4 regions of the Gordonia pseudamarae genome follow, and region 3 is predicted to be linked to each of the others. Evidence: riboswitches for the same ligand, from Rfam matches in the RefSeq annotation. Region 3 holds a riboswitch; each other region holds the start of a gene.
The links. A riboswitch is a leader RNA that binds a small molecule or an ion and turns the genes downstream of it on or off. The one in region 3 is predicted to bind cobalamin.

Region 1: it holds a riboswitch for cobalamin, as region 3 does, so the genes downstream of both, GII31_RS06280 (ABC transporter ATP-binding protein) here and metE (5-methyltetrahydropteroyltriglutamate--homocysteine S-methyltransferase) in region 3, are expected to answer to the same signal.
Region 2: it holds a riboswitch for cobalamin, as region 3 does, so the genes downstream of both, GII31_RS15910 (ABC transporter substrate-binding protein) here and metE (5-methyltetrahydropteroyltriglutamate--homocysteine S-methyltransferase) in region 3, are expected to answer to the same signal.
Region 4: it holds a riboswitch for cobalamin, as region 3 does, so the genes downstream of both, GII31_RS22285 (FecCD family ABC transporter permease) here and metE (5-methyltetrahydropteroyltriglutamate--homocysteine S-methyltransferase) in region 3, are expected to answer to the same signal.

Annotation. Positions count from the first base shown of each region.
Region 1 is NZ_CP045809.1:1,410,720-1,418,599, forward strand. It holds gene GII31_RS06255 (hypothetical protein) at 91-429, opposite strand; gene GII31_RS06260 (helix-turn-helix domain-containing protein) at 582-980, opposite strand; gene GII31_RS06265 (hypothetical protein) at 973-1,431, opposite strand; gene GII31_RS06270 (hypothetical protein) at 1,663-1,839, shown strand; gene GII31_RS06275 ((2Fe-2S) ferredoxin domain-containing protein) at 1,855-2,631, opposite strand; gene GII31_RS06280 (ABC transporter ATP-binding protein) at 2,695-3,498, opposite strand; cobalamin riboswitch at 3,629-3,766, opposite strand; gene GII31_RS06285 (TetR/AcrR family transcriptional regulator) at 3,875-4,582, shown strand; gene GII31_RS06290 (GNAT family N-acetyltransferase) at 4,593-5,171, opposite strand; gene GII31_RS06295 (hypothetical protein) at 5,236-5,820, shown strand; gene GII31_RS06300 (copper chaperone PCu(A)C) at 5,928-6,482, shown strand; gene GII31_RS06305 (Dyp-type peroxidase) at 6,469-7,677, shown strand; gene mfd (transcription-repair coupling factor) at 7,698-7,880, shown strand, end outside.
Region 2 is NZ_CP045809.1:3,577,335-3,585,214, forward strand. It holds gene GII31_RS15900 (ABC transporter ATP-binding protein) at 1-355, opposite strand, end outside; gene GII31_RS15905 (FecCD family ABC transporter permease) at 352-1,311, opposite strand; gene GII31_RS15910 (ABC transporter substrate-binding protein) at 1,404-2,417, opposite strand; cobalamin riboswitch at 2,558-2,736, opposite strand; gene GII31_RS15915 (aminotransferase-like domain-containing protein) at 2,895-4,400, opposite strand; gene GII31_RS15920 (pyridoxal phosphate-dependent aminotransferase) at 4,495-5,724, shown strand; gene GII31_RS15925 (amidohydrolase family protein) at 5,730-6,851, opposite strand; gene GII31_RS15930 (TetR/AcrR family transcriptional regulator) at 6,891-7,538, opposite strand; gene GII31_RS15935 (bifunctional 3-(3-hydroxy-phenyl)propionate/3-hydroxycinnamic acid hydroxylase) at 7,725-7,880, shown strand, end outside.
Region 3 is NZ_CP045809.1:1,705,480-1,713,359, reverse strand. It holds gene GII31_RS07555 (IS1380 family transposase) at 1-810, opposite strand, end outside; gene GII31_RS07550 (hypothetical protein) at 902-1,114, opposite strand; gene GII31_RS07545 (IS256 family transposase) at 1,168-2,418, shown strand; gene GII31_RS22585 (hypothetical protein) at 2,443-2,733, opposite strand; partial or broken gene GII31_RS22715 (transposase) at 2,810-3,185, shown strand; gene GII31_RS07535 (hypothetical protein) at 3,258-3,479, opposite strand; gene GII31_RS07530 (hypothetical protein) at 3,570-4,529, opposite strand; cobalamin riboswitch at 4,683-4,866, shown strand; gene metE (5-methyltetrahydropteroyltriglutamate--homocysteine S-methyltransferase) at 5,014-7,290, shown strand; gene GII31_RS07520 (pyruvate carboxylase) at 7,602-7,880, opposite strand, start outside.
Region 4 is NZ_CP045809.1:5,098,283-5,106,162, forward strand. It holds gene GII31_RS22275 (Rho termination factor N-terminal domain-containing protein) at 1-692, opposite strand, end outside; gene GII31_RS22280 (ABC transporter substrate-binding protein) at 912-1,973, opposite strand; gene GII31_RS22285 (FecCD family ABC transporter permease) at 2,057-3,124, opposite strand; cobalamin riboswitch at 3,193-3,381, opposite strand; gene GII31_RS22290 (MSMEG_0572/Sll0783 family nitrogen starvation response protein) at 3,643-4,167, shown strand; gene GII31_RS22295 (carbon-nitrogen hydrolase family protein) at 4,174-5,073, shown strand; gene GII31_RS22300 (MSMEG_0570 family nitrogen starvation response protein) at 5,066-5,386, shown strand; gene GII31_RS22305 (MSMEG_0569 family flavin-dependent oxidoreductase) at 5,401-6,723, shown strand; gene GII31_RS22310 (MSMEG_0568 family radical SAM protein) at 6,781-7,833, shown strand; gene GII31_RS22315 (MSMEG_0567/sll0787 family protein) at 7,848-7,880, shown strand, end outside.

The DNA of each region.
Region 1 (7,880 bases), 290 kb from region 3:
GTTTCTGCGGAAGCTCACCAACCGTCATGTCGATAGCGTGCCGATAGCGCAGCCGGACCACGCGGTCGGTCTGATGATGCGGCGTGCTCGTCAGCGATCGGGCAGGTTGAGCTCGATGCCGTCGCCGGCCCAAGGGCTGTGCGCCAGGTCGAGTGTGGCTGCGGGGTAACTCATCCGCGATGTCATGTTCTGGATGAGCTCACGCGCGTAGGGGTGGCATGTCATCGCACCCTGTGCGGCGGCGAAGCACTGAGCATCGGCGTAGGTAACTTCGGCGCCGTCCCTGAGTACCCAGTTCACGCTGATCGATGCGGTGATCAGCCACTTGACTCCGTTGCCGTCTGGGCCGTCGTCGGTGTCATCATCGGTGGCCCAGGCGCGGTACTTGGAGGTAGTCACCAGTCGTCGTCCGTCAACGACTCCGTTCACGCCCACCTCCGTGAGGAGAGTCAGGTTGCCGCCGGAAACCGGTCGGCGCGCTTCGCAGTTCAAACTGACCAGGTGAATGTCGGCCAGGCTTTCTACCGAAATCAGTACGCGCTGGTTTGCGGCCGCGCCTTCCTCGGCAGAAATGTGCACCTTCATCCGGCGACGGCCTCGGGAGAGGTGGACGTACTTACGAGCCGCACCGGCGAGGTCCGATAGGTGACGGCATCGGGAACAGGCACCTGTTGACGCCGGCGAGCTGTGATGTCGTCGTTCGGGATCTCATCGTGCCGGGTGAGTGGCCTCGTCACGATCTTCGCTTCGAGGCCGAGTTCATGCAGCATCGCTGCGAACGACCGGATGGTGAGATTCCGGCGACCACTGAGGCGCTGGCCGATCTCGCTCTTGGTAACGCCAAGTCGGCTGGCGAGGTTCGTTTTGGTTGTGCCGGAACGCTCCAAGGCCTCGTAGACGGTTTCTGTCGCCTCCAGAATGAGCCGTTCCTCGCTGAGTAGCCGCTCGCTCTCGGGCGTGGCCTTGAACCAGTCAGCCATTCTCGTTCTCCTGTTCCTCTCGCTCACACACGTCGCGGTAGTCCTCGCGGGTGCGTTGGGCGTGCTTCTTCACTGCTTTCGGCTTCGGTTTGCGCGTCCCGTGGGATGCGACGAACCGATGGGCCTCTTCGACGCCGAAGAGCCGATGCCCGTTTCGCGTCTTGATCTCGTGGACCCGGATATCGACACCTGACTCCTCGATGATCCGCATCTCTTCAGGGCTGCGCAGGTAGCCGATCTGGGTGTATCGCTCGAACCGCGCCATGAACTGAGCCTGGTCCGCCGCGTTCAGTCCTGCCAGGTAGTCGTGCGCCTCGCACACGCCGTTGGTGTCGACTATGCCGACGATGGTCTTGACCGGCCCACTGTGGATCTCCTTGAAAAGCTGTGTAGTTTTAACTTCACTCCTCCTCCAGGATAGGTGACCTGTCAACTGCTGATCGACGGGCATCTGGGGTGGGTGCTGCACAGCCTGTACCAAGGCCGAACGCATCGGGACATGGCAGACCGGTAGATCTCGATCCGCGCCTCGCAGCCGTGGCTGGTGCGCGCACTGTCGCTGGCGATGGGCACGAGCTCACAGCCGGCGAGTTTCCCCATCCCGCGATCGTAGATCGAGGTAGTGATAAATCCCGGGGCGACGGCGTGACCTGACCTCTGGCCTGGTTTCCGTTCTCGGCCAATGACTTCCGGTGGCAGTGTGTGGGCGCTGATGGAAGCGATCGGCCGGACGGCCGACGGCGGTATGAATGACGCCCTGCCGACTGTCGCATGGATTCTGGTGACGTTTGTCGGCCCGTTCTTCACGATGGGCCAGGCGGCCTGGGATTTCAGTCGTTCCGGTGTCGTCCGGTACTGAATCGGGGCGGGCCGGTCAGCGTTCCAGCCGCCGCCCGGCAGGTCCCGGTCCGTCGATCAGGGCCGCCGCGTCGTCGACGGCGAGGTGGCCGTACCACGTCGATTCCGGGTTGACGATGGCGAGAGGGCCGAGGTTGCAGGGGCTCAGACAGCCGGTGCCGGTCACCTTGGTGCCGGAGCCGGGGGCGTCCGGCCCGGCGGCCCGCGCTGCCTTCGACAGGGCGGTGAGTTCGCGGTGCAGCGGCCCGGCGCCGTAGGCCATGCACCGAGGTCCCTTGCACACCAGCACATGTCGGTCGTGCTGCTCGATCACTGACCAGGCCGGGGACCGGTAGGACGCCGGTGACGCCCGGATGTCGCTGCGCGGGGTGGTCCCGATCGCCGATGCGAGGTGGTCGGCGAGTGCGTCGAGAATGTCCGGCTCGGCGATCCGCACGTGCACGTCCGCGTCCGGCCGGGTCTCCCGCCAGTTGGCGACGGCGCGCTGAGTCCAGGTGGTCAGGTATTTGTCGCGCGGAACCGCCACGGGAAGCAGGGTGATCGACGCCAGGCCGTCGCGGGCCGCCCGGTCGAGCTCCTCATGGATCGTCGGGGTCTCGATATCGAGGTAGGCGACTCCGATATCCCGGTCGCTCGATTCCCGGATCCGGTCCACGAGTGCGTCGGCCGATCGCCGGTCCAGCCCGCTCACGGTCGGGCGCAACACGATCACGACGCGGTCGTCGCCGGTGCCATCGCCGCTGTCATCGGTCATGAACACGCCCGATGGTGCGGTGGCATTGCATGCTGTCACCGGCGGCACGGTGGTCAGCGTAACTGCGGCGAGCAGCACACCTGCCGACAGCGTTGCGATGCTTCATGGGCGGCGGCCTTCTTCCGGGGGTGGGGAGTCGAACACGAGGTGGGCTCGACCGGTGGAGGGGTCGACGAGTCGGCAGGCGTGGACGCCGAACACCTCGTCGACGATGCTCGTGCTGAGCGCGAGGTCGCCGGGTCCGGCCGCCCGCACTCGTCCGTCGTGCAGAACGACAAGCGAATCACAATGGTGCGCTGCGAGATCCAGGTCATGCAGCGAGACCAGGATGGTGGTGCCCAGGGTCGGCAGCAGGTTCAGTAGGCCGATCTGGTGCCGGATGTCGAGGTGATTGGTCGGTTCGTCCAGCACCAGGAGACCGCAGTGCTGCGCCAGTCCCCGGGCCAGTGCGACGCGGCGCCGCTCCCCGCCGGACAATCGCTCGACGGGTGTGTCCCGGTACGCCGCCATGTCGACCATGTTCAGTGCCCGCATCACCGCACGGCGGTCGTCGGCCCGGCCCATGCTCCACGGCTGCGAATACGGCAGCCTGCCCAGCGCCACGTATTCGTGCACGAGCAGGTCCGGCGGCAGATCGACTTCCTGCCCGACGAAGGCGATCAGGCGGGCGCGTTCGCGTGCGCGCAGGGTGTCGGCGCGACGCCCGGCGATCTCCACGGTGCCCGATCGCATCGGCTGCAAGCCGACCACGGTGCGCATGAGGGTCGATTTGCCGGAACCGTTCGGGCCGACGATCCCGACGATCGACCCGGCCGGAACATCGAGTTCGACATCGTCGAGAATCCGGCGGCCATCGATCCGGACTTCGATTCCCTTCGCGCTCAGTGCGATCGGTGAGCTACTCATGCGTCCGCCCCGAATCGGTAGCGGCGACCGCCCAGAATGAACAGGAACAGCGGTGCGTGCGGCGGTGCCGACCGGTCGGTCGTGCTGCGCGCAACATCGGTCGTCATTCCCTTCGCACCCATCTCTCGTGGTGTGGCTAGGCGTCGAGGCCGGTGTCTGGCTGGTTCGGACTACCCGAACGTCACAGTGGCGGGACCGCGCCGGATTCGCACCGGCTTCCCAGGGGGTTCTCGACTTGAGAGATGAGACTACGACAAGGTGGAATCGGCCGGGTGGCACGGCCATGTCGTCGTACCTCACCACTCGACGGGAGCTGACCGGGTCTCACCGGCGGTGATTTGCCGTGACGTGGGAGACATACCCTAGTGTGGAGCCCATGGCTGTGAGTCGACCGACGAAGTCCGACGCCGCCGTGCGGGTGCCGCGTGCGCGGATGACGGCCGCACAACGCCGCGCCCAACTGATCGAGGTGGCGCGCGGGCTCTTCGCCGAACGCGGCTTCGAAGGCACCTCCATCGAGGAGATCGCTCAGCGTGCCAACGTCTCCAAACCCATCGTCTACGAGCACTTCGGAGGCAAGGAGGGCCTATACGCGGTCGTGGTCGACCGCGAGATGGAAACGCTACTGGAGATGGTCACCTCGTCGTTGTCGCGAACGAGCTCTTTCCAGCGCATTCAGCAGGTGGCGCTTGCGCTGCTCACCTACATGGAAGAACGCACCGACGGCTTCCGTATCCTGGTGCGCGGCGACAGCACCGCCACCGGTGGATTCTCCAGTCTGCTCAACGACGCGATCAGCCAGGTCGAACACATTCTCGCAAGTGAGTTCGAGCGGCGCGACTTCGATCCCGCTCTGGCCCCGATGTACGCGCAAGCACTTGTCGGAATGGTGTCGGTGACCGCCCAATGGTGGCTCGATGTGCGTGAACCATCGAAAGAGGTGGTGGCCGCGCACCTGGTCAACCTGTGCTGGAATGGTCTGGCCCGGCTCAATCCCAATCCACGGCTGGTCAGCGTGGACTCCGCCACCGAACGTGCTGCCGACACAGCCGATGTGGACGACGATACCGGCGACGCCGACTGATCAACGGGACTCAGCCGAGGCCCGGATCGCCGACACTGTATTGCAGGTAGACGGTGTCGATCCACTGGCCGGCTTTGCGTCCGACGGCGCGCAGTTGTCCGGCGTGGGTGAATCCGTGTTTGAGGTGCAGCGCGATAGAGGCCGCCCCGCCCGTCGCGGCTATCACCGCGATGATCTGCCGGACATCGCTACCGGCGGCATCGGCGAGAAGCCGCGTCATCAACGCCGAACCGATTCCGGTGCCGCCCAGTCCGGGGCGCACGTAGATGGTGTCCTCGGAGGTCCGGTCGTAGGCGGGCATGGTGCGGAATGCGCCGAGATAGGCGAACCCGGCGATCTGATCGCAGTCAGTTCGTTGATCGTTGTCAGTTCGTTGATCATTGTCAGTTCGTTGATCATTGTCATCGCGCTTGACGGCCACGAGAAACGGCCTGCCCGCGGCGGCGATGGCGGCGACCTTCTCTTGCCACGCGCCGAGCGCCGGCGCGACGGTGTCAAAGGTGGCGACGGTGTGCTCCACGTAGTGCCGGTAGATGGCCGCTATCTGCGGGCAGTCGGTGTCGGTGGCGGGGCGCACCAGAATACTCATGCCAAAGTTGTAGCCGTTCAGGTGTGACGCAGCCAACTACTGGCCCAAACGTATTCTGGGAACTATGTCCGCGCGCGTGAAGCGACGGGAGATTTGCGGTTCCGTCGGGTATATCGCCGTCGATGCCCGCCTTCATGGTGTGACGTCGGCGATTGTCTCGGCGACGCTGTCGGTTGCCGCGCACGGTCTCGTCTCGGGGACACTGCCCGGTACCGGGCCACTGGCCCTGGTGGCGTTGCTCAGTTCGGGCGCGGGATTGTTCGCGGCGGCCGCGCACCGTACGTCGGAAATGCGCCGTCTGTGTGGAACGCTGTCGCAGAGATGGCCCGCGACGCTGACGATCCTGGTCACGGCGCAGACATTGGGCCATGTCGTGTCCTCGCTCAGTTCATCCGGTGCGGGTCATTCACATGTCGTTCCCTCGCCCGCGATGCTGATGTCGCACGTCGTGGCGCTCGTGGCCGCCACGCTCGTGGTTGTCGGCGCCGAACGTTGCTATCGATCTATCACCAGCCGGATTGCCGGCCTCGTGCAACCGGTCACGATTCCCGAACCCGGTAGGACGCCTGTCTGTCGGCAGCCACACGTTCTGCCCGTCCTGGTGTGGGCGGCGCGGATCTCCGAACGTGGCCCACCCCTATTCGCCTGACTGCTTATCCATCTCACACCCGTGGACCGATACCGATAATCGGGGTCTACGGCGGTTTGCGCGCGCATCCCACCCGGATGACACGCGGCATGAAAGGCAAACAGCCAATGACGGCAACACAATTCATCAGTACTCGATTGTTCGCACGTGCGATCGCAGGCGCGGCCGCGGTGCTGACGGTAGGTGCACTCACCGCGTGCGGCTCCGACGACGACGCGTCGACGACGCTCACGCAGGCGGAATCGGTCACTCTGACCGACCAGTGGATCAAGGCCGCTGACACCGAGATGACAGCCGAGTTCGGCATCCTCACCAACAACTCCGACAACCAGGTCACCGTGACCGGTGGCCGATCGGACGCCGCGGGCAGCGTGGAGGTCCATGAGATCACCGAGGCCGACGGGGTCCGGTCGATGCAGGAAATCCAGGGAGGCCTGACGATCCCGGCCGGTGCGACGGTGGAACTGACACCCGGCGGCAACCACATCATGCTGATGGATCTGACCAGGCCGATCCGGGCCGGCGACCAGGTCACGATCACGTTGACGTTCGCCGACGGTTCAACCTTGGACGCGTCGGCCCAGGCGCGCGACTTCAGCGGCAATCAGGAGAAGTACGCCGACCACGAGACCTCGTCGGCAACGTCGCATGCCGGTGAGTAGCGGGATCGGCCGCCGCCGGTTCCTCGCCGGGGCGGCCGGTCTCGCCGGCCTCGGCGTCGGCGCCGGAGTGACCGCCGGTGGTGCCGCTGCGCTGCGGCCCGCGCCGACCGAGTGCACATTCGGTTCGGAAACTGTCGACTTCCACGGTGACCACCAGGCCGGGGTGACCACCACCCCTCCCGCGCACGTCACCTATGTGGGGGTCGACCTTGTGCCCGGCGCGAACGCGTCGGTCCTGGGGGGAATCCTCGGCATCTGGACCGATGATGCGGCCAGACTGACCCAGGGCCGTCCGTCACTGTCGGACGCGGAGCCAGAACTGGCCCGACTGCCTGCCCGCCTGACCGTCACGGTGGGGATTGGTGAGCGGGTGTTCACTGTCGCCGACAAGGAGAAGCTACGGCCGACGTGGCTTCGTCCGTTGCCGGCGTTCGGTATCGACAAACTCGACCCGAAATGGGGGCAGACCGACTTGTTGGTGGCGATCTGCTCCGACGATCCGATGACCGTTGCACATACGGTCCGGGTGATGGTGAACGCCGTGCGCACCCGGATCCGGGTGCGCTGGGTACAGCGCGGCTTTCGGGAGTCACGCGGTGCGCAGGCCGACGGAGCGACCATGCGCAACCTGATGGGTCAGGTAGACGGCACGGTCCAGCCGGACAGTTCACTGCACGACAGCCTCATCTGGGACGACGGCTCGGCGCAACCATGGTTCGCCGGTGGTACGTCGTTGGTGCTGCGCCGCATCGCGATGGATCTGGACGGCTGGGCCGAACTGGACCGGCGAGGCAGGGAGTTGACCGTGGGGAGGCGTCTGTCCGACGGCGCCCCACTGTCCGGGACCAGTGAGCGAGACGATCCCGACTTCACAGCGATCAAGAACGGGCTGCCGGTGATCCCGGCGTCGGCGCATGTGGCGCGGGCGCGCAGGACCGGCGATAGGGACCGGTTTCTGCGGCGGGCCTACAACTACGATGACCCACCGAACGGTGCGGCGATCTCCGACAGCGGTCTGCTGTTCGCCGCGTTCCAGCGGGACATCGACGCCCAGTTCGTGCCGGTACAGCGCAGGCTGGCCGAGCATGACGCGCTCAACGAATGGACAGTGCCCATAGGATCGGCCGTGTACGCGATCCTGCCGGGAGTCCGGGAAGGAGAGGTGCTGGGATCGGCGCTGCACGAACGCCCGTAGCGATGCCCTAAACTCGACGGGTGTCTACGCCTGCCTTACATGGACTGGCCGCCCTCACATGTAGCGACAAGGCGTTCGCCGGACTCGTCGCGCGGCGGGCCCAACCCGAACTCGACATCACCGCCCCCGACGCGGCCAGGCCCTTCGTCGTCGCGGCACTCGCCGATCACGAGGCGGCACCTCTGCTGGTGGTGTCGGCCAAC
Region 2 (7,880 bases), 1.9 Mb from region 3:
TCACCGCCCGATCGGTGTCCGAGACCATCGACCACGCCTGCCGGTGCGGTGTGCGTCCCAGGTCGAGCACGTCACGGACGAGCGGGTTCTGATCGGTGACCGCGGCCTGTTCGACGAACGCGATCCGGCGGGCCACCGCCCTGCGCGGCAACGACTGCAACGACCGGCCGTCGAGTTCGATCACCCCGGCACTGGGCCTGCGCAACCCGGCGAGCAGCCGCAGCAGCGACGACTTGCCCGAGCCGTTGGGACCGATCAGCCCCACCAGTTGACCTTCGGCGACCGACAGGTCGATCCCGTCGAGGATGGTGCGCCGGCCCACCTTCCAGCGGACGCCGGTGGCGGTGAGTTTCATCGTCGGCCCTGCCTGATCAGGATGATCACGAACGCCGGCACTCCGACGATCGCGGTCACCACGCCGATCGGAAGCTCCTGCGGCGAGACCAGCACCCGGCCCGCGATATCGGCCCACACCAGGAACAGCGCACCCAGAATCACCACCGTGGGCAGCATGATGCGGTGGCGCACCCCCACCAGTGCACGCGCCGCGTGCGGCAGGACCAGGCCGACGAAACCGATGGCACCGGCAACACTGACGATCACCGCGGTCAGCAGCGCGGTCACCGTCAGCAGGATTATCCGGGCGCGGGCGACATTGACACCGAGCGAGAGCGCGGTGTCGTTGCCGAAAGTGAACGCATCCAGCGAACCCGATGAGAACAAGCACACCAGCACACCCATCAACGCCACCGCCGCGCAGATCTGCACCTGCGACCAGGTGGGCGCCGACAGCGAACCGAGCAGCCAGAACAGCACCCCCCGGGTCTGCTCCGCGTCGGCGGCGGTGTAGACGATGAACGAGGTGAGTGCCGAGAACAGCTGCGTCACCGCGATACCGGCGAGAAGCACCCGATCGGTGGTGCCGCCGGCCAGCCACGACAGCAGCAGCACCAGCGAGAAGGCCAGTCCGGCACCGACGAACGCGCCGCCGGCCATGCCGACGACTCCCGATCCCACGCCCAGCAGCACCACCGCCACCGCACCCACCGACGCACCCGAGGAGATACCGAGCACGAACGGGTCGGCGAGCGGGTTGCGCAGCAGCGCCTGCAGCACCGCACCGCACACCGCCAGACCGGCGCCGCACGTGGCCGCGAGCAACGACTGCGGCAGCCGCGAGTCCCAGATGATCGCATCCTCGAGCGCGGTGAGCCCGGTGCTGCCGCCGACGACGTGGGCGCGTGCCGATCGCAGCACATCGCCGATCCCCAGCCCGGCGGGTCCGATCGTGATGGCGAACGCGATGGACATGACCAGCGCGATCAGTCCACCCACCCACAGCACCGCGATCCCGCCGACACGGCCGTACCGCCGTCCGCCATCGCGGACCGTGGCGGTCGCGGTCACTTGCTCAAGCCGAGTTCGACCAACCCGTCGGCGACGTTCTGAATGCCGTACACGGTGCGCAGCGACGGATTCATCTCCGCACCGGTCACCAGGATGTACCGCTTGTTCTTGACCGCGTCCATCTCCCTGGTCACCGGATTAGTTTCCAGGAACCGGATCTTGGCCTCGCCGGTTTCGGCGGTCTGGCTCTTGCGGGTCAGGTCGCCGAGCACCAGTACCTGCGGGTTACGACTGGCGACCGCTTCCCAACTCACCTGCGGCCATTCGGCTTTCGTGTCATCGAAGACGTTCTTGAGGCCGAGCGTGTTGGTGATGATGCCGGGCGCCCCGCAGCAGCCGGCGATATACGGCTGTTCGGCGTTGGCGAACCAGTACAGGACGCTGACGCCCTGGGCGTTCACCGACTTCTGGGCAGCGGTGACCCGTCCCTTGAGGTCGTCGATCACCGACGTCGCCTTGTCCGAGGTACCGGTGAGCTCACCGAGCTGAGTGATCTCCTTGTACACCTGGTCGAGGCTCGCCGGGCTCTCCCGCGTACCGTCACCCCCGTCGGCGACCTTGCCCTCGCAGTCCGACGGCGCCAGATAGTTGGGGACCTTCAGCTCGTCGAACCGGGCGCGGGTGGCCACGCCACCGTCCCCGAGTGTCGAGCTGAACGAGGCGGTGACGAAATCGGGGTTCTCGGCGAGCACCGCCTCCAGGGACGGCTTGTTGTCGGCCAGGCGCTTGATGCCTTCGTTGTCCCCGGCCAACGAATCGAGGATGGGGTCGGTCCAGGTGGCGGTGCCCACCACCCGATCGGCCAGGCCCAGTGACAGCAGCACCTCGGTGGTGCCCTGGTTCATCGACACGATGCGCTGCGGCGCGGCGTTCATCGTCACCTTCTCACCGCAGTTCTCCACCGTCACCGGGAAGCCTTCACCGGCCACCGCGTCGTCCCCTTCGTGGTCGACGTCGGAGCATCCGGCGAGCACCACCGCGACCGCGCCGAGCAGCGCGGTACCCAGCATCAACGGACGTCGGCGCGCGAAAGCCCGCGGCGGTGAGAGCGTCGAGCGTCGGGACGGGGAGGTACGCCGAGCGCGCATAACGAGGTTCCTTCTGGTCGCGGCCCATCTCGCGGGGCCGTTGTCCTGCGATCGCGCGGGCGGCGGCCCGCACGATACCAGCAGGTCTTCGGACTCGAGATCAACCGCCGCCGGGCGCCTTCCCGGTCTTCCTCGACCAGTGGCATCGTGTCCGGCACGTCCCTCTCACCGCTGCGCGTCAGTCCCGGATTTGCACCGGGTTCCCCGCCCATGTGGGCATGCTGGTCCGCTGAGTATAGGACGGACCGCCCGAACTCGGACATCGTGCCCGCCGACTCCCGGCCGCCGCTGCTACGGTCGGCCCTACACAGCGCCAGGAATGCCGGTGACCTTCCGAAGGAACACCGCACTGGAATGCCGAACTGCTGCAAAGAGACCTGCACGAAGCGATCCTCCGGCTCAAGGACCGGCCGGACCGAACTCCTGACCCCGCACGCGCCCGACCACCACGCGCAGCGCGGACGCGAACTCCCCCGCTCCGCGGCCACCGAGCCGCGAATAGGACAGCACCAGCCCGGACACCGCGTGTGTTGCCGACTGGCTGCTCAATGACCTTGTGCGCCAGCCGGCCTGGTCAAGTCCGGTGACCACCGCCTCGTCGTCGAGTCCCGGTAGCAGCACACACAGATGCAGACCGGCCTCGACCCCGGTGACGGCCAGTCGGGGGCATTCGCGGGCCAGTGCGGCCACCAGCCTGGCGCGGCGATCGCTGTACACGCGGGCGGCCCTGGCCAGGTGGCGGTCCATCGCGCCCGAGCCGATGAATTCACCCAGCGCGTCGGCGGGCAGCGCCGACGGCCCTCGGCGATGCACTGCCAGCCACCGCTCGACGGACCTGCGCAGCGCGGCGGGCGGCACGCACCAGGCGACGCGCAGATCCGGCGACACCGACTTCGACGAGGTGCCCACATACGCCACGCACCCGCTCGCGCCGGGCAGTGTGACCAGCGCGGGCAGCGGGGCGACGCCGTAGCGAAACTCGCCGTCGTAGTCGTCTTCGATCACCAAAGATCCTGTTCGCCTGGCCCATTCGACGAGGGCAACCCGACGGTCGACACTGATCCGGTGACCGAGCGGATACTGATGCGCCGGCGTGGTGAACACGATGCCCGGCTCGTCGCCGAGGACGGCGACGTCGAGTCCGTCGGCTTCCACGGGGTGGAACCGGACATCGAGGTCCTGCTCACGTGCCATGAGCAGGGCCCCGCGATAGCCGGGGTCCTCAATGTGGAACGGAATCCCGCACGCATCGGAGGGTTCGGTTGGCCCGGCCCGGTCTTGAGGGCCGACCGGGACCCGACCACAAGAAGCCCTACGTTCGGCGGCGAACGCCGCACACAGCGCGGCGATCGCCGAACGCGAGCTGTCGAACAGCAACGGATCGGCGTCGGCGATGCCTCGATGCCGGCGCAGGTGGCCGGACAGTTCGGCGCGCAGTCGCGGACTCGGCTCCTCCCACGGGTTCAGTCCGGCCATGCCGTCGGAGGCCGCCGCCCGGACCGCGCTGCGCCACGCCCGCCGGTCGACCAGGCCCGCATCGGGAATCCCCGGACGCAGGTCACGGACCGAACGCCCCCGTCGTGGCGCGAGCGCCCTCTCCGGTACGGCCTCGCGCAGGCCCCGGGTGCGCGCCCCGGCCCGCGCCGCCTGTACCACGCCCGCACTCACCCGCGTTCCCGAACCGTGTTCGGCGACGATGAATCCCGCGGCCGCCAGTTCGTCGAAGGCACGCACCACAGTGCCCCGGGACAGTCCGGTCTGCCCCGCCAGTGCACGGCTGGACGGCAGCCGGTCACCGTCGGCGAGCACACCGTCGGCGATACGGTCGACGATCGCACCCACCAGATCCGCCGCTCCCGAGACGTCGTCGAGAACCAGGGATCCGGGGCGAGCGGTACGGGCCATGGCACAAGAGTAGGCCGATCCGGGCCAAAGTGGTCCCGCCGAATTGACGGAAGTGGACCTTCATCAACGGCCACTTACGCGATGGAATGGCGTCATGACGAAGTTCCGGCAATCCCACCGCCTCAAAAACGTGCGCTACGACGTCCGCGGCCCGATCCTCACCGAAGCGATGCGCCTGGAGGGCCAGGGACATGACGTGCTGCGGCTCAACCTCGGCAACATGCGCCCCTTCGGGCTCGTCGCACGCCCGGAGATCGTCGACGCCGTTGCCGCCAACCTGGATACGGCCCAAGCGTATTCGGATTCACGCGGCATCCCCGCGGCCCGGCAGGCGGTGGCCGAGCACTATCTGGGGCGCGGGATCGACGGTGTGCGGGCCGACAACGTGTTCCTGGGCAACGGGGTCAGTGAACTCATCACCCTCACCCTGCAGGCGCTGGTCAACCCGGGTGATGAGATCCTCGTGCCCGCACCCGACTACCCCACCTGGACCGGTGCGGTGAACCTCACCGGCGGTGTACCCGTGCACTATCTGGCCGACGAGTCCGACGGCTGGAATCCGTCGCTGGAGGACATCGAGTCGAAGGTGACCCCGCGAACCACCGCGCTCGTACTGATCAACCCCAACAACCCGACCGGGGCGGTCTACAGCGAGGAGACCGTGCGCGGGATCGCCGACATCGCCCGCCGCCACGGACTGATCCTGCTCAGCGACGAGATCTACGAGGAGCTGGTGTTCGGCCAGGCGCGGCATCACTACGCCGCCCGCGCCGCCGGCGACGACGTGCTGTGCCTGACATTCGGCGGCCTCTCGAAGGCCTATCGCGTGTGCGGGTACCGCGCCGGCTGGGTTGTGGCGACCGGACCCCTGCACCTGGCCGGTGATCTCCTCGAAGGAATCACCCTGCTGTCCAACATGCGGGTCTGCCCCAATGTCACCGGCCAGCACGCGATCGCCCTTGCCCTCGGCGCCGGAACACCGGGCTCTCCACTGCCCGCCGACATCGTCGACCCCGGCGGGGTGCTGGAGCGGCGACTCGCGCTCACCGCCGACGCGCTCAACACCATCCCCGGGGTGAGTTGCGTCGCGCCGCGCGGAGCGCTGTACTGCTTCCCCCGCATCGACACCGAGCTGTTCGGCATCGACAGCGACGAGGAGTTCGTCCTCGATCTGCTGCGCGCCGAACACATCCTGGTCACCCACGGCACCGGCTTCAACTGGCCCGAACCCGACCATTTCCGCATCGTCTGCCTACCCGACGACGCGGTCCTGGAGCAGGCGGTCGCGTCGATCGGCGGCTACCTCGATCGCCGACGACGGTAGGTGCGTCATCGTAGTCGTGCGGCAAGCCTCGGCAGTTGTGTGAGCGGGTTGAGCCGCTCCACTTCCCGCCGCTGCGCGGCGGTAAACACCTCGCTCAGTCCCGGCGCCGGATCTCCGCCGCCGCTGAAGGTCAGCGCACTGAACGGCCAATCGGACCCGAACACGATGTGCGAGCGGTCGGCGACCGCACCGACCGCACTCATCGCTGCTTTCGAGGCACTCAGGGCGGTGTCGTAGTAGAACCGTGAGATCAGCTTCTTGGTGTCCAGTAGCGAGGCCCGCGCCATCTTCGGTAGCGCCTGCCCGACGGCGGACTGCGAGACCACACCCAGCCGGTGTGACAGGAACGGGACGGTACCGCCGGCGTGTGCGAGCTGGAACCGGATACGAGGGTACCTGTTCATCACCCCGGTGGCCATCAACCAGGTCACGGCTCGGGTGGTGTCGAAAGTGAACTCGTACAAGAAGTCCGGCAGCGGCAGCCCCGGCTTCGCCGAATCCGGGATGGCGGCCGGATGGATGAACACGTAGGTGCCGCGCCGATTCAGCTCCGCCATCAGCGGCTCGAACCGCGGATCACCGAGGTACACACCGTGGTAGGCACTGAGTAGGACGACACCGTCCAGGCGCAGCGTATCGAGTGCGTAGGCGAGTTCGGTGATCGATGCCGCGACGTCGGGCATCGGCAGCACCGCGAACGCGCCGAATCGCTTGCCATGCCGGGTGAACAGCCGCGAAACGTAGGTGTTGCAGTAGCGCGCCATGTCGCGGGCCTCCTTACCCCGTAGGAATCCGACACCGGGATCGGAGATCGACAGCGCCTGCGCCTCGATGCCCCACCGATCCATGAAGTCGATCGCCGCGTCCGGCGACCACGCCGGGGTCGGGTAGCCACCGATGGTGACATGTCCGTGGGACAGCAGCGCCGAGCGGTACTCCGGTGGAAGGAAGTGGGCGTGCAGATCGATCCGATAGCGCCCGGTAGGCGCGGCACCGGCAGGTCCTGCGGTCGTCGCGGTCGCCGCCCCGGCGAGCACCGCCCCCGCCGCGAGGGATGCGCCCTGGATGAGTCGACGACGACTGGGGCCTGAGGCCGCCGGGTCCGATTGGGTCTGGGGCTTGTTCACGGCGTCGACTCCTGCGTCTTGATGCCCGGCCAGGTCAGCTCATTCCGGGGCCCGGATTCCTGTATCGATCGCTACAATACCGCCATAGGCACTGACCACCGCAAGTACCGCGTGCGCATGCATTTCGAACAGCGCGCCGAGATCGACGTCGTCACCCCCGATTTCCTTGGCGATGAACAGGCCGTCGGCTGCGGCGATCGCGTACAGGACGACCTGACGAGCGCCATCCTCGGAGAGTTGGGGTGCCAGGTCGCGGACCACCGCCATCATCCGTTCGGTCGCCTGCGCGCGTACCTGAAGAAACTTTTCGCGGGCGCGCGGTTCCTCGGGACGCCGCTCCAGGGCGAGCATCAGACCGAGCCGAAGAAAATCGGGTGACGCCAGCAGGGACTTCGCCACTTGGCGGCCGAGTTCGATCACCCGGTCCCGAGGTGTCGACGCGTCGGGCAGTTCCCATGCCGAGAGCCAGTCCGCGAATGATCGTTCGATCACCGCCGCGATGAGGTCGTCCTTGTCCTTGAAGTGCCAATAGATGGAACTCGCCGGCAAACCGCACTGCTTACTCACCCTCCCGATGCTCGTGCCTTCATAGCCGCGCTCCCCGGCGATCTCGGTGGCGGCGTCGAGGATCTTATTGCGCGATTCCTCTCCGTTGGCCCGTCGCTTACGTGCCGATTCTGCGGCCATCTGGGGTCTCCTTTCTCGTCGGGGCATTGACGCACGGCACCCCGACAATTACTGTAGTGATCACTACAGCATCACTGAATCGCCGCGGCGCCCCGTGCGAGTCGCCTTCGGTCCAAACTATCGGGCTCGTGTTCAGCCGGAACACGAGCGGGTTCGGTGGCCCCGGTCCAACATCAGGAACAGAACGTGAGCGAGACAGACTCCATTTTCGACGTGGCGATCGTGGGCTACGGCCCCACGGGCGCCACCGCGGCGAACATTCTCGGACAGGCAGGGCTGCGGGTCGTAGTCCTCGAACGCGACCCGGACATCTACGGACGGGCCCGCGCCATCTCCACCGAC
Region 3 (7,880 bases):
GATGACGGTGGCGATGGTCTCGGTCAGCCCGAACCCGACCGAATAGGACAGGCGCCGACGGGTCAGGTAGTCCAGGAAATCGTGTGTGCCACCAGCGGAATCGGTGCGGATCAACACGCTTTTACCCACCCGATACCCGCCGGTGCCCCGGATCTGTGTCAACGCTTGTTCGACGACGGTGATGTGGTCGGCGGCGGTGTTGGAACCAGCGTTGCCCGGGCGTAGCTCGATTGCCAGGGGTTCACCGGTACCCTCGCCCTGGTGGTCGACGAACGCGCACAACGGGTGGAACCCGAATCCTTTCTTCCACGTCGCGGTGGCCTGCTGCTTCTCCGAATGGGCGGTCACCAACGTGGCATCGAGATCGATGATCAGCGGTGCACGGGCATCACGGCCATGATCAGGGGCACCCTCACCGGCAGCGGACCACGCCGTCGCACGCGCGGCTGCGCGTGCGGTGTTGATCGCCGCCAAAGCTGTGGTGGCATCGGCGGCCAACGTCGAGACCAGCCGTGACACCGTCGGATCGGAGGCCACCGGCCCGAACACACCCGGATCGGTGCGGACCTGGTTGATGTCGGCCAGGCAGTCCCCACCGATCGCGACCGCCACGGCCAGATCAGCGATGATCTTGCCCGGATCATGGGTTGCCATCGGCGCACGCCACGGCGCCAATGCCTGTGACAGTGCGCTGGTCAGACCAGTTTTGTGCGCCGTACGCAGCAACACCACAGCCCCCGCATGCGACACGACACCGGTTCCTGAACCATCTACCGACACTGACGGGTACGGCGACGTAGACTTACTCACCTGAATGGTGCTCCTCGATCTGGTCTGTTTGGAACCTTCGCAAGTTCAATCATCCCAGGTCAGGGCACCATTCTTTGTTAACGACACGGAATTACCGTGAAAGGCCCAGGTTAGATATGGCCCGATCAATAATCGGATTCAAATAGGCTGAAGGCTCCTCGTTCTCTCTCATCAGAATGAGCTCGAACTCAACCTCATATAGTGCGAAATCCACCGGGATAGAGTAGTGCCCCATAGAGTGGTGTAACTCGGTGACCAGGACCGTGGCCGGCAGCGTGTGGCTGTCGGGCAGGGAAGCGGTCACCGTGTGATCCTTCGAGTCAACCTCTCACAGAATCCTCGAATGGAGTCATCACGATGACCGCACCCCACATTGTCGACCCGGCCGGCCTGTTGAGCCAAGCTCTGACCGACGCGTCACCGGATCTGATGCGCGAGCTGCTGCAGACAGTGATTAACGCCCTGCTGTCTGCGGATGCCGACGCCGTGTGCGGCGCCGAATGGGGCCGCCGGTCCGAAGAGCGCACCAACTACCGCAACGGCTACCGCCACCGACCCCTCGATACCCGCGTAGGCACCATCGACGTCGCCGTGCCCAAGCTCCGGTCGGGCACCTACTTCCCCGAGTGGTTGCTCGAACGCCGCAAACGCGCCGAGTCCGCGCTGATCACCGTGGTCGCTGACTGCTATCTCGCCGGGGTCTCGACCCGCCGGATGGACAAGCTGGTCAAGACCCTGGGCATCGATTCGTTGTCGAAGTCGCAGGTCTCCCGCATGGCCGAAGACCTCGACGAACAGGTTGCCGCGTTTCGTCACCGCCGACTGGACGAGGCCGGCCCGTTCACGTTCGTCACCGCGGATGCGTTGACGATCAAGGTCCGCGAGAACAAGCAGGTCGTCAAAGCCGTCGTGCTGCTGGCTACCGGAGTCAACGGTGACGGTCATCGTGAGGTGCTCGGCATGCAGGTCGCCACCAGTGAGACCACAGCCTCGTGGAACACCTTCTTCGCCGACCTCGTGGCCCGCGGCCTGGGCGGAGTTCGCCTGGTGACTTCCGATGCCCATGCCGGGCTCATCGAGGCGATCGCAGCGAACCTACCGGGAGCGGCCTGGCAACGCTGCCGCACCCATTACGCGGCGAATCTGATGGCGGTGTGTCCGAAGTCGATGTGGCCAGCAGTCAAGGCCATGCTGCACAGCGTCTATGACCAACCCACTGCTGGTGCGGTCAATGCCCAGTTCGACCGACTCATCGAATACACCGAAGACCGCCTACCCGACGTCGCCGAACACCTCGGCGACGCCCGTGAAGACCTGCTGGCATTCGCCGCGTTTCCTGATGACGTGTGGCGCCAGATCTGGTCCAACAACCCCACAGAACGACTCAACCGCGAGATCCGGCGCCGCACCGACGTCGTAGGCATCTTCCCGAACCGCGATGCCATCGTCCGGCTCATCGGAGCAGTGCTCGCCGAGCAGACCGACGAATGGGCCGAAGGCCGCCGCTACCTCGGCCTCGAAGTGCTCAGCCGCTGCCGACTGACCGTCACCGACACCGACCACACACCGGAGGTGAACACCGACCCACTGATCCAACTACCCGCCTGACCACCTACGAAGGACCACAACCAGTTACACCACTACGCGGGACTTGACCCGGGATAGCCGCGGACACGTTCTTGTCCTCATCTTCGTTGAGCTGGTCCCAACGGTCCGCAAAGTCGAAGGGCGGCGGCGCCTCCCGTCGGCGGTGGAGGCGAAGCCGACGGGTTTGATGGTGGGTGTCAGGTAGTTGAGGCGGTCGTTGACCAGAGGCCACAGCGGGTTGAGAACGGCGCGTTCGGTGTCGGTGTCATAGCGCCAGTAGAACGCGTACTTACGCACAAGGTGATTGTCCTTGGATTCGATGGTGGGCAGTGTCATTCCGCCGTAGCAATAGGGCAGGTCAACGGGACCGGCCGGGGGTGAGGACGGGGTGGCCGTCGTGGGTCGGGGTCGGATGTGGTTGACGATCGAGGATCGGGTGGAGATCGCCGTTGGGGTGCGGGCGCAGGAAACCGTGACCTCGATCGCGAAGAGGATCGGCCGGGGACAAGTCGGTGATCTCCCGCGAGATTCGGCGTAACCGGTGTGCGTCCGGGCAGTACCGGGCGGCCACTGCCAACAAGCTCGCCACCGCTCGACGAGCCCGGGCGCAGGACCGCAAGATCGACGCCGATGAGGTGCTCTCGGCGCGGGTGCGAGCGGATCTGAAGGCCTCGCGTACCCCGCGTCAGATCGCCGGCCGGTTGCGGCTGGAAGCCGGCGAGGACACGGTAGAGGTCATGGATCATTCTCCCGGCGCTCAGGGCCGGACCGTCTCGTATGAGGCGATCCGTAATGCCTCACGTCAAACTGCCCGCGAAACCGGGTCCATGCCTCAGATAGGAATGCCCGCGAAACGGGGTTCAGCTGGCGGGGATTCGAATGCCTTTGCGGACGTCGGGTAGTGCGGTGGGCAGGGAGGCGAGGTAGAGCTGCTCGGTTTTGTCCTTGGCCAGCAACAACAGCTGGTCTTGGAGGGACGCGATGTCGCGGCCGATCTGTGCGGGGTTGAGGCTGTCGCGGTAGGCGCACAGCTCGGCGCGTTGGGCATCAGAGAGGACATCAGCGGCCAGGAGCCGGTCCAACGGGGTGGCCGGGGCGTCGTAAGACCCGGCGTCGGCGTCCGTTCGCTGTGGAGGCGAATCCGGTGGGCTTGACGGTCGGGGTCAGGTAGTTCATCCGATCGTTGACCAGCCGCCCCAGCCGGTTGAGAACGGTCCGTTCGGTGTCGGTGTCATAGCGCCAGTAGAACGCGTACTTGCGGACGAGGTGGTTGTTCTTCGATTCGATGGTGGCCTGGTCGTTCTTCTTGTACGGCCGGGGTCGGGTGAAGTAGATGCCTCGTTTCCGGCCCAGGTGATGACCGGCTGATTGAGGAACTCCGATCCGTTGTCGAAGTCCAAACTGGTTACTGCATAGGATATTTCAGTAATCGCGGTTTTCAACCCGGACAGGATGTGGGTGTGGGCGTTGTTGCGGATACTGCGGGTGAACACCCATCCGGTGTGCACATCGGTCAGGTTCAATGTCCGGGCGAACTCGCCTTTGAGTGTCGGGCCGCAGTGAGCGACAGTGTCGCCTTCGAAGAATCCTGGTTCGGCTTCGGCCTCATCACCGGCCTTGCGAACCTTGATAGAATTACGGAGCAGCACAGACGGTTTCGTCGTAGACACACCAGAGATCTGATCATTGGCTTTCGCTGGTTTGAGGTAGCGGTCGATGGTTGCCGCCGACATCGACAACAACTCCTCACGCACCGATTCGCTGTAACGGCCCTCTCCGACAACGAGTTCACCGTGACGCTCGAGCGCAGCAAGCTGCACAGGCATCGACACCGCGAGGTACTTGCCACACTGGCCACCCGAAGCCGCCCACACCTTCTGCAGCACCTTGAGCGCATCGTAGGAGTACTTCAGCGCCCGCGGCTTGCGCTCGCGCACCGCAACCGCACGGCCCTTACCCGGCCGCGTCGCCGCAGCCACCAACCGCCGGCGCGCATTGTCACGCGACCAACCGGTCACCTCGATCCCCTGATCGAGGATCTGGCCCCGCTCCTTCTTCGACGCCTGCACATACCCACGAGCAAACCTACTGGTCACCTCAGCGCGCGACCGCATCGACAACTCACTTTCCATCCACCGACGATCATCATTTCGCGGGCAAACCTATGTGAGGCACCGAGGGCGTTTCGCGGGCAGACTACGTGAGTCCAGCCGGACAGTTGGCTACCAGCGCATACATCGCTATGGTGGATCACGCAACTGGTTCGCCGACCGGAGCAACTATGGAGCCCCTGTGTTCTGATCGGCGACGACAAGAGGGAATCCGGTGAGAGTCCGGAACTGTCCCGCAGCGGTATGCCGGAACGACCGCCGTCTTGAGCACTGGGTGAGCCCGGGAAGCGACGGCCAGTAGGAGCGCGATGCGCGCACGCCGGTAAGTCCGAAGACCTGCCTGTTGTGCCGGGCGCGCCGCGTCCGGCGACTCACCGCCTCGTGGACTCGGGCGAGTGGTCGACAGGCGTTTCGGCGTGCCCTCTCAGGGCCGTGCCGACGGGGCTCGCGACTTCTCTCCGCAAGGGCGGTGGTCATCCACTTGCATTGCAGGAGAACATTACTCATGTCGATCAACAACCGGCCGTTTACCACCACAGTGCTCGGCACCCCGCGGGTGGGGCCGAACCGCGAACTCAAGCGTGCCATTGAAGGATACTGGGCGGGCCGCGTGTCCGCAGCCGATCTGGCCGAGACGGCTGCCAGCCTGCGCCGCGACACCTGGACCCAGCTCGCGGCAGCCGGATTCGATTCCATCCCGGTCAACACCTTCTCGTACTACGACCAGGTCCTCGACACCGCGGTCATGCTCGACGCCCTGCCCGCCAGGGTCTCCGGCATCGCCGATCCGCTGGACCGCTACTTCGCCGCCGCCCGCGGCAACGCCGAGGTCACCCCTCTGGAGATGACCAAGTGGTTCGACACCAACTACCACTACCTGGTTCCCGAGATCGGCCCGGACACCACGTTCACGCTCAAGCCGGAGAAGATCCTCGCCGAGGTCGCCCAGGCCCACGGCCTCGGCATCACCGCACGCCCCGTCGTCGTCGGTCCCATCACCTTCCTGACGCTGGCCAAGGCCGTCGACGGTGCGGCCGCACCGATCACCCGCATCGACGACGTGCTGCCCGCCTACTTCGAACTGCTCGACCGTCTCGTCGACGCGGGTGCGGACTGGGTGCAGTTCGACGAGCCGTCGCTGGTCACCGATGCCGTCAACGGCCTGCCCGAGCTGGCCGAGGCCGTGTACGGACGCTTGTCCGCGGTCACCCGCCGCCCCGCGCTGCTGGTCGCCACCTACTTCGGTGATCCCGGTGCCGCGCTCGGCGCTCTGGCCCGCACCGACGTCGAGGGCATCGCCGTCGACCTTGTCGAGGGCGACGTCGCCGCCGTGGCGGCCGTGCCCGAGCTGGCGAACAAGCTGGTCGTCGCGGGCGTGGTCGACGGCCGCAACATCTGGCGGACCGATCTCGACAAGGCACTGGGCACCCTGGGCACCCTGCTCGGGTCTACCGGCTCGCTGGCGGTGTCCACATCCTGCTCGACGCTGCACGTGCCGTACAGCTTGGAGCCGGAGACCGCACTCGATGACAATCTGCGCGGCTGGCTGGCGTTCGCCGCCGAGAAGTACACCGAGGTCGCGACGTTGTCGCACGCACTGCGCGACGGCCGTGAATCGCAGGCTGCGGCGTTCGAGGCGAGCAGTGCCGCCCTGGCGACCCGCGCCACCGATCCACGTCTGCGCGTGGAGACCGTACGGACGCGGCTGGCAGCCGTCACCGACGCCGACGTGACCCGCGGCGAGGCGTCCGCACGCCTGGACCGCCAGCAGGAGAAGCTGGGGCTGCCGGCACTGCCGACCACCACGATCGGCTCCTACCCGCAGACCTCGGCGATCCGCGTGGCCCGTGCCGCGCTCCGCAAGGGCGATATCGACGACGCGGCGTACGTGGAGAAGATGCGCGCCGAGATCGCCGAAGTGATTGCGCTGCAGGAGAAGATCGGTCTGGACGTACTGGTGCACGGGGAGCCCGAGCGCAACGACATGGTGCAGTACTTCGCCGAGCAACTCGACGGATTCTTTGCCACCGCGAACGGCTGGGTGCAGTCCTACGGCACCCGCTGCGTGCGCCCGCCGATCCTGTTCGGCGATGTCGTCCGCCCGAACGCGATGACCGTCGACTGGATCACCTACGCACAGTCACTGACCGGAAAGCCCGTCAAGGGCATGCTGACCGGCCCGGTGACGATCCTGGCGTGGTCGTTCGTCCGCAACGATCAGCCGCTGGCCGATTCGGCCAACCAGATCGCGCTGGCCATCCGCGACGAGACCGTCGACCTGGAGAAGGCCGGTGTCGGCATCATCCAGGTCGACGAGCCGGCGCTGCGTGAGTTGCTCCCGCTGCGGGACGCCGACAAACCGGCCTATCTGGCCTGGGCGGTCAAAGCGTTCCGGCTGTCCACCTCCGGTGTCGCCGACCAGACGCAGATTCACACCCACCTGTGCTACTCCGAGTTCGGTGAGGTCATCGGCGCGATCGCCGCCCTCGACGCCGACGTCACCTCGATCGAGGCGGCCCGGTCGAAGATGGAGGTGCTCGACGATCTGAACGCCGTCGGCTTCGCCAACGGCGTCGGTCCGGGTGTCTACGACATCCACTCGCCGCGTGTTCCCGGCACCGCCGAGATCGCCGAATCACTCGCCGCCGCTTTGAAGGCCGTTGATCCGCGCCGTCTGTGGGTCAATCCCGACTGCGGCCTCAAGACCCGCGGCACCGACGAAGTGGTCGCCTCCCTGACCAACCTGGTCGAGGCCACCGAACAGGTCCGCGCCACCTTGTAAGGCCGGATACGAACCGCCCGCCACCGCCCCGACGCTCGATCGCGTCAGCGGGGTGGTGGCGGGTGGTCATTTCCCAAAGCCGCCGGAGATGTGGCATATCGAGCATCCGCTGCGCTGAACCGCTGTCTTGTGGCTCAGACCGTGGCCCGGCGGTCTGCCACCGACGGAGCACGCCGGACCTGACAGACCGAACTCGATAGAACGGACCGTACGATAGAACGGACCGCCGGAGATCACAGGTGGCCCAACACCCTGATGTGATCTCCGACGGTCCGCTTTTGATGCTGACCGCGCCGCGGCCGCTCTGCGTTTCAGCCGAGCACGATCAGCAAGTCCCCCGGCGCCACCTGGGCGACTTCACCGATGGCCACCCTGGTCACCTTCCCCTCAACCGGAGAGGTGATCGTGGCCTCCATCTTCATCGCCTCGATGGTGCCTATCGCGGCACCTGCCGCCACGACATCACCGACACCCACTGACAGTGACACCACGCCGGCAAATGGCGCCGCGATATGGTTGGGGTTTGAGCGGTCGGCCTTCTCCGCCGAAGTCACCTCGGCATCGACCGACCTGTCGCGGACCGCGACCGG
Region 4 (7,880 bases), 1.8 Mb from region 3:
TTCTTGGCCACAGGTTCCTTCGCGGCCACAGGGGCCTTCGTGGCCACGGGTTCCTTCTTGGCCACAGGCGCCTTCTTGGCCACCGGCTCCTTCTTGGCCACCGGCTCCTTCTTGGCCACCGGCTCCTTCTTGGCCACGGGTTCCTTCTTGGCCACAGGCACCTTCGCGGCCACCGGCTCCTTCTTCGCCACAGTCTCCTTCGCGGCCACCGGCTCCTTCGTGGCCACCGGCTCCTTGTTGGCCGCGGGGATCTCCTCGAGCGACGATGCCTTCTCGGCACGTGCCTTCTTCGCCGGTGCCGCGTTCTTCACCGGTGTCGCCTTGTCCGCAGGCGCGGGCGGGGCCGCGACCGGGTCGGCCTCAGGCGGCCCGGCGGGTACGGGCCGGGCGGCGGCGGGCACCGGCGGCGCATCCGTCACGGACTCGCTCTCGTCCGGCTTCGGGGCATCAGCGGCGGTGGGCTCGGCCACAAGCGGCGTCACCGAGGCGATCGGGGCGCTGCTGCCGCCGCCGAGGTTGAGGGCGGCGAGCACATCGTCACGCAGGGTGGCGATGTCGCGTTCGGCCCGGCGGAAGCGCTTGCGCGCGGCCTTGTCCGCCTCCTTGGCCTGTCTGGTCACATTCTTCAGTTCGCCGCGCAGCCGGGTGACCTCGACCTCCAGCCGCTCGATGATCTTGTTCTTCCTCGACATCTGAGTTCCATTCATCACGGGTACGACGCGGCGCCGACAGTATTGCCGACGCTGCGTGCAGCGTAACCAGCGACCGTCCGGTTGTGCGGGAGTACATGCCGACCACGTGCGATATATGGAGCCGCCGCACCACTCCACCACTTCACCGCGCGAGCGGCCGCCGGACCCGGCCTCGCCGTCGCGTGGACGGTCCGGCCGGGACGGAATGCCGACAGACGGCTACGACAGCGGCAGGCCCAGATCGTGCCGGGGCGCGATCTGACTCTCGGGCAACAGGTTCGCCGTCTCCAATGCCTTGCGCAGATTCTCGGCGGCGTCGACGTTCAGCGGGCCGCTCGTCCAGGTGGCGTACGGCAGATTCAAAAATCGTCCTTCCTTCACCGCCGGAAGGTCTTTGGTGGCCGGATTGGTGCGGAGGACGTTCACCTTGTCGGCGAACGTCTGCGGTGGATAGTCGACGAAGGCGAAGAAGTCGGGCCGCGATGCGACCAGGCGCTCCCACGAAACACCGGTCCAGGTGTCCTGGACGTCCTCGGTGGCGTTGCGCGCCCCCGCCGCGGAGATGATCGCCTGCGGCCCACCGTACGATCCGCTCGTGTAGATCTCGTTGGTACCGCTGTCGAACAGAAACACCGTCGGCACCTTGTCACCCTTGGGGGCCTGTGCCAGGGCGGCCAGCCGGGTGTCGATGTCGGCCATGGTCTCCTTCGCCGTGACCTCCTCACCGGTGAGCACACCGAGGTTGGTGAGGTCGGTGTCAAGGGCCTCCCAGGCGGGCACGATACCGCGGGCGCCGTCGTCGCGACGGCAGCTCTCGGTGAGGATGTAGGGAGCTATTCCCTTGCTCCGCAAGATGTCCGGCGTGACACCCTTCTCCTGCTTGTAGCCGTAGTTCCACCCGGCCACCATGACATCGGGTGTGCGCGCGATGATGTTCTCCAGCGTCGGATACGACTCGGCCGCCACCGGCAGCGCGTCGACCACATCCTTGCCGTACACCTGCGACAGCACGTCCCGATGCCGTTCGAGATCGGACACCCCGGCGATCCGGTCCTGCGCACCGAGTTGCAGCAGCATCGAGGTCATGTTTCCGTCGTTGACGAAGATCCGTTCGGCCGGAACGGGGAATTGTTCTTGGCCGCCGCAGTTTTCGATGGCCGTCGTCGACCTGGCGTTGTCACCGCCGGAATCGTCGCCGCAGCCGGAGAGAATGACGCCCAGCGCCAGCGCTCCGGCCATCGCCACACCGGTCCTCTTGTACCGCACCGTTCTCACGGTCATATCGGCTCCTTTCGATAGGGGTTTTCCGGGGAATCGAACGGGGCTCCCAGCCCCCGATCACCAAACCATCAGGCGCCAAACCATCAGGCACCACCCGCGTAGCGGTACTGTCTACGGCCGAGCAGGATGAGGAAGATCGGGGCTCCGATCAGGCCGGTGACCACCGACAGCGGGATCTCCTGAGGGCTGACGACGGTGCGGGCGAGCGTGTCCACCCACACCAGGAACAGCGCGCCGCCGGCCCCCGCCACCGGCAGCACCGCGTAGTGCCGTGACCCGACGAGGATACGCGCCAGATGGGGCACCACGAGCCCGACGAATCCGATGCCGCCGGACACTGCGACCAGCACTCCCACCAGCACCGACGAGAGAACGAACAGCGCGATCCGCAGCTGTTTGACCGGCACCCCGAGCCCGGCGGCGGCGTCGCCGCCGATGGCCAGGGCGTCGAGCCAACGGTGCAGGCCCAGCAATGCCGTCACACCGAGCACGACGGTGATCGAGGCCGGAAGCACATGCGCCCAGGTGGTGCCCGACAAGCTGCCCAGCAGCCAGTACAGCACCGACTGGGTGGCCTCGGGATCGTCGCTCGCGAACACCAGGAAGCTGGACACCGACGAGAACGCCGAGGACAACACCACACCGGTCAGCACCAGCCGCAACGGGTCGATCCCGCCCTGCGCGATCGACACCCCGAACACCAGCGCGGTGGCCACGAGCGCGCCCACCAGCGCACCCGCCGACAACGCCCACACACCGAAGGCGCCGAACAGGCCCAGCACGATCACCGACGTCGCCCCCACCCCGGCGCCCGAGGAGATACCGAGCAGAAACGGGTCGGCGAGCGGGTTGCGCACCAGCGTCTGGATACACGTACCGGCCACCGCCAGACCTGCGCCGACGATCAGCGCCAACAGGACGCGGGGGGCACGCAGATCCCACACGATGGTGTCGTACACCTGATCCGGCTCGGCGGATCCGCCGAGCCGCGCGATCACCACATCGACGACGCCGCCCAGCTCGAGCGGTTCGGAACCGAACGCCAGGGAGACGACAGCACTGGCGAGCGCCGCCACCACCAGGACCACGACCAGCGGAAGAACCGGTACCCGGCGTGCGTCGCCGCGCCGCCCGCGTCGAACGCCGCTCACGGTGGCACCATCAGGCGCTGGCGTCATGCCTGCCCTCACGTGTCGGGGCTCAATTCGCGAAGCCCGGCCAACAATCCACAGAGTCGGCCGGTCTTCGGACTCGGGGTCACCTCGGCCGGGGCCCCTTCCCGGACATCCCTGCCCAGTGGGTACTCGCCCCGGTCAATCACCCTTACCGCTGCGCGACAGTTCCAGATTCTCACCGGATTCCCGGCACATCCGCGGATGTGCGTGGCACCGACTCTGCGCTGGACAGTATCATCCGCCGCGCGGGTTCAACCACCTCGGACACGACACCACCGCCGAACCCCGGTGGACCGGCGTGTTAACGCGATTGGTTCGGCAATTCTTCCATCGGTAACCACACGGAATCATTCGAGGCGTGAACTGATAGCCGTAGCCGAACGGAATACGCCGTCAACGCGGACGACGAGCGACCACCGGCCACATCCGACCGGGCGACCTCGCCCGCCCCCACCCCCCTCATCTGTTTGCCATCCCCTATCTCAGGAGTCATCGTGCCTTCTTTCGATCCCGCCATCGCCGACAACATCGCCACCTCCCTCGCCGAGATCCCCCATCCGTCACTTCCCAAGGGCTCCAACATCTATGGCGGCACCAAGATCTTCCCGGACTATCAGGCCCACGAGGGCGAATCGTACTTCACCCTCGTACACGGAATCGCCCACGAATCGTCGGTGTCCTTCGTCGCCGTCCTGCAGGCCACCCGCGCGCTGCGCAAGGGATTTGACTCGACGATGTACTTCTACGGTCCCGGAGCCATCAATTGCCTTGCCACGCGCGGATTTCCGACAACCGGAGATTCCGGATTCCCGGGTGAGCAGAACATCAACAACTCCCTCGAGACGTTCATCGCCGAGGGCGGCGCCGTGTTCTGCTGCAGGTTCGGTCTCGCGCTGCACGGCGGCCGCGAGGAGGATCTGATCGACGGCGTCATCCCAGCGCATCCCCTGGACGTCCAGGATGCCCTCATCCACTTCGCCCGCAAGGGCGCCATCATCAACTCGACCTACATGGTGTAGCCAGATATGGTTGTCATCGGCTCCGTCGCAGCCAATTTCACCCGCGACCTCGAACAGAACTACCGCGTCATCGCCGAGTTCACGACCCGCGCCCGAGAACAGAATGTCGACCTCGTGGTTTTCCCGGAAGCAGCGATCGGCGGATACCTCTCGTCGCTGGGCAACCACGGCGACACCGTGAAGAACACGGGCCGTTCGCTCCCGCCGGCCATCCGTCTCGACGGACCCGAGATCGCGCGCGTGCAGTCGATCATCGGCGATCTGGTGATCGCGATCGGCTTCTGCGAACTCGCCGACGACGGCCGGACCCGCTACAACGCCGCCGCCATCCTCGACGGCGATCGCGTCTACGGAACCTACCGCAAGGTCCATCAGCCGCTCGGCGAGAACATGTCGTACTCCCCCGGCGGCGACTACGGCGTCTTCGACACTCCTGTGGGCCGAGTCGGACTCCAGATCTGTTACGACAAGGCATTTCCCGAGGCGGCCCGGGTTATGGCGCTCGACGGCGCCGAGATCATCGCCAGCCTGTCGGCCTGGCCGGCGGCCCGCACCGCGACCGCCGAGAACCTGCAGGACGATCGCTGGACATACCGGTTCAACCTGTTCGACGCAGCCCGCGCGCTGGACAATCAGGTGTTCTGGGTGGCCTCCAACCAGTCCGGCACATTCGGCTCCCTCCGCTACGTCGGCAATGCGAAAATCGTTGATCCGGGCGGCAATACCTTGGCCACCACCCTCCTGGACAGCGGTATGGCGGTGGCCAAGGTCGACATCGCCGAAACATTCGCGACGATGCGCGCCGGGATGTTCCACCTCCGCGATCGGCGGCCCGATGTGTACACACCGCTGATCGACCTCGACCCGACCGGGGCGGCCGGATGGCGGAGGTCGGCCCATGCCTGAGATGCTGTTCTCCGTGCGATGGCCCGACGGCCGACGACGGGAGTACTACTCCCCCAGCCTCGTCATGCACGATCATCTCGACGTCGGCGGCACCTACACCGTCACCGACTTCCGCGCCCGCAGCACCACGGCACTGTCCGAGGCCTCCGAGCGAGTTCGCGCCAAGTTCGGCTTCGCATGCACCTCCGCGGCGATGACCACCGAGCAGATCCACACCGATGCAGCCGCTTTCGAGGACGGAGCGACCGTACAGATCGTCGCGATGCGGCCACCCCTGCCCACCGCGGCCACCGTCGGGGAGGTGAACCCGTGAACGCCCCCGACTATATGCCCCCAGAACGAATTCCGGTTGTGGTGATCGGCGGCGGCCAGGCCGGGCTCTCGGTGAGTTGGTATCTCGGCGCCGCGGGCATCGAGCACCTGGTTGTCGAGTCGGCAACCCTCGTCCACGCGTGGTCCGACAAGCGTTGGAACAACTTCACTCTCGTAACACCCAACTGGCACTGCCGACTGCCCGGCCACGTCTACGACGGTCCCGACCCGGACGGATTCATGACCCGCGACGAGGTGGTCGACTGGCTCGCGTCCTGGCTGCGCACATTCACGCCGCCGGTGCGCGAGCACACCACGGTGACGCGTCTGCGGCAGCTCGCCGGAGACGGATTCGAGCTCACCCTGTCCGGGTCGGACGGACCCCGCGTACTGCACTGCGAACAGGTCGTCGTCGCTACCGGCGGGTATCCGCTTCCGATAACCCCACCGTTCGCGCAATCACTGGATCCGGCTGTCACGCAGCTTCATTCCGAGCAGTACTTCGCACCCGAACAGCTTCCGGACGGGGCGGTGCTGGTCGTGGGTACCGGACAGTCGGGGACGCAGATCGCCGAGGATCTTCATCTGGCCGGGCGCACCGTGCACCTGGCGGTGGGCAACGCGCCGCGGGTGGCCCGTACCTACCGGGGCCGCGACTGCATGACCTGGCTCTCGGACATGGGAATCTACGACACGCCGGCGGCCCAGTATCCGGGTGGTAAAGCGGCGCAGGAGAAGACAAACCACTATGTCACCGGCCGCGACGGCGGGCGCGACATCGATCTGCGGCGTTTCGCCACCGAGGGGATGCACCTGTACGGGCATCTCATCGGCGGCAAGGATACGCGGCTGACCTTCGCGCCCACGCTCACCGCATCACTGGACGCCGCCGACGCCACGTACAACTCCATCTGCGCCGACATCGACGCCCACATCACCGCCGAGGGGATAGACGCGCCGCCGCCGTCGAGGTACCGATCGGTGTGGGAGCCCGCCGATGAACCCACCGAACTCGATCTCGCCGAGGCCGGGATCACCTCGGTCATCTGGTCGATCGGCTATCGGCCCGACTACCGCTGGATCGAGGCAAGCGCCTTCGACGGCGGCGGCCGGCCCATGCAGACCCGTGGTGTCACACAGGTTCCCGGACTGAACTTCGTCGGGCTGCCGTGGATGCATACCTGGGGATCGGGACGGTTCCTCGGGATCGACCGGGACGCCCGGCACATCGCCGAGGTGATCGCGCAATCGCTGGACCCCGCGGCACTGGACCCCGAAGCCCTGAACACCGAAGCCCTGAACACCGGCCGCCGATTCCGCCTCGCCGCGGGCCAGTAGCCCGCCCCGCACGTCCCCGACCCCACCTCCACCCGATAGCCACGACGGGAGCAACCCATGGTCTCCACACGAGTCGATCTCACCCTCCTCGGGGTTCGCGGCAGTCCGCCGGTCAATCGCACCGGTGGTGCCGGTCCCACCGACGACGGACATTTTCTCATCGACGGCCTCAACGCTTCGATACCACGAAATCAGAACAGTCCCTTTATCTTCGATGGAAGCCGCATACTCCGCGACGGTGCGGACTGCGGTGTCGAGATCAGCGTGATCGACAGACCCCGCTTCTACGATCTGACCACCGAGGACGGGGTGCGCTACGAGCAGATCGCCACATTGCACGGCCGCGACGTCCTGGCCACCACCGTCGTCCAGACCTGCGTACGCTACGACGAGGCTCAGCGATGCCGGTTCTGTTCCATCGAGGAATCACTGCGGTCGGGGTCGACGGTGGCGGTGAAAAGGCCCGGACAACTCGCCGAGGTGGCCCGTGCCGCGGTCGATCTCGACGGTGTCACCCAGATGGTGATGACCACCGGCACGTCCAACGGAACCGATCGTGGTGCAAAGCATCTGGCCAGATGTGTGCATGCGGTGAAGGAAGCCGTCCCCGAACTGCCCATCCAGGTGCAGTGCGAACCGCCCGCCGACCTGTCCACCATCGACGACCTGCGGTACGCCGGTGCCGACGCCATCGGAATCCACGTCGAATCCCTCGACGACGACGTCCGGCGCACCTGGATGCCCGGCAAGGCGTCGGTACCACTGGCCGAGTACTGGGCGGCATGGCATCATGCCGTGAAAGTGTTTGGGCGCAACCAGGTTTCCACCTATCTGCTTGTCGGTCTCGGTGAGGATCCGGAGGAGCTGATCTCCGGTGCCACACTGCTCGCCGACTCCGGCGTGTACCCGTTCGTGGTGCCGTTCCGGCCGCATGCGGGCACCCTGGCCGTCGATGTCGACGGCGCCAGGGCACCCGATCCGGCGCTGGTGGAGAAGATCAGCCGTGAGGTGGCCGCGCACCTGCGCCTGGTCGGGATGCTCGGCGGCGACCAGTCGGCCGGATGTGCCGCATGCGGTGCCTGCGGCGTGCTGCAGAGCCTGGGGGCGTGATCATGCTCGACGGAATGACGTGGACGCCGAACACTCCCACGATCCCC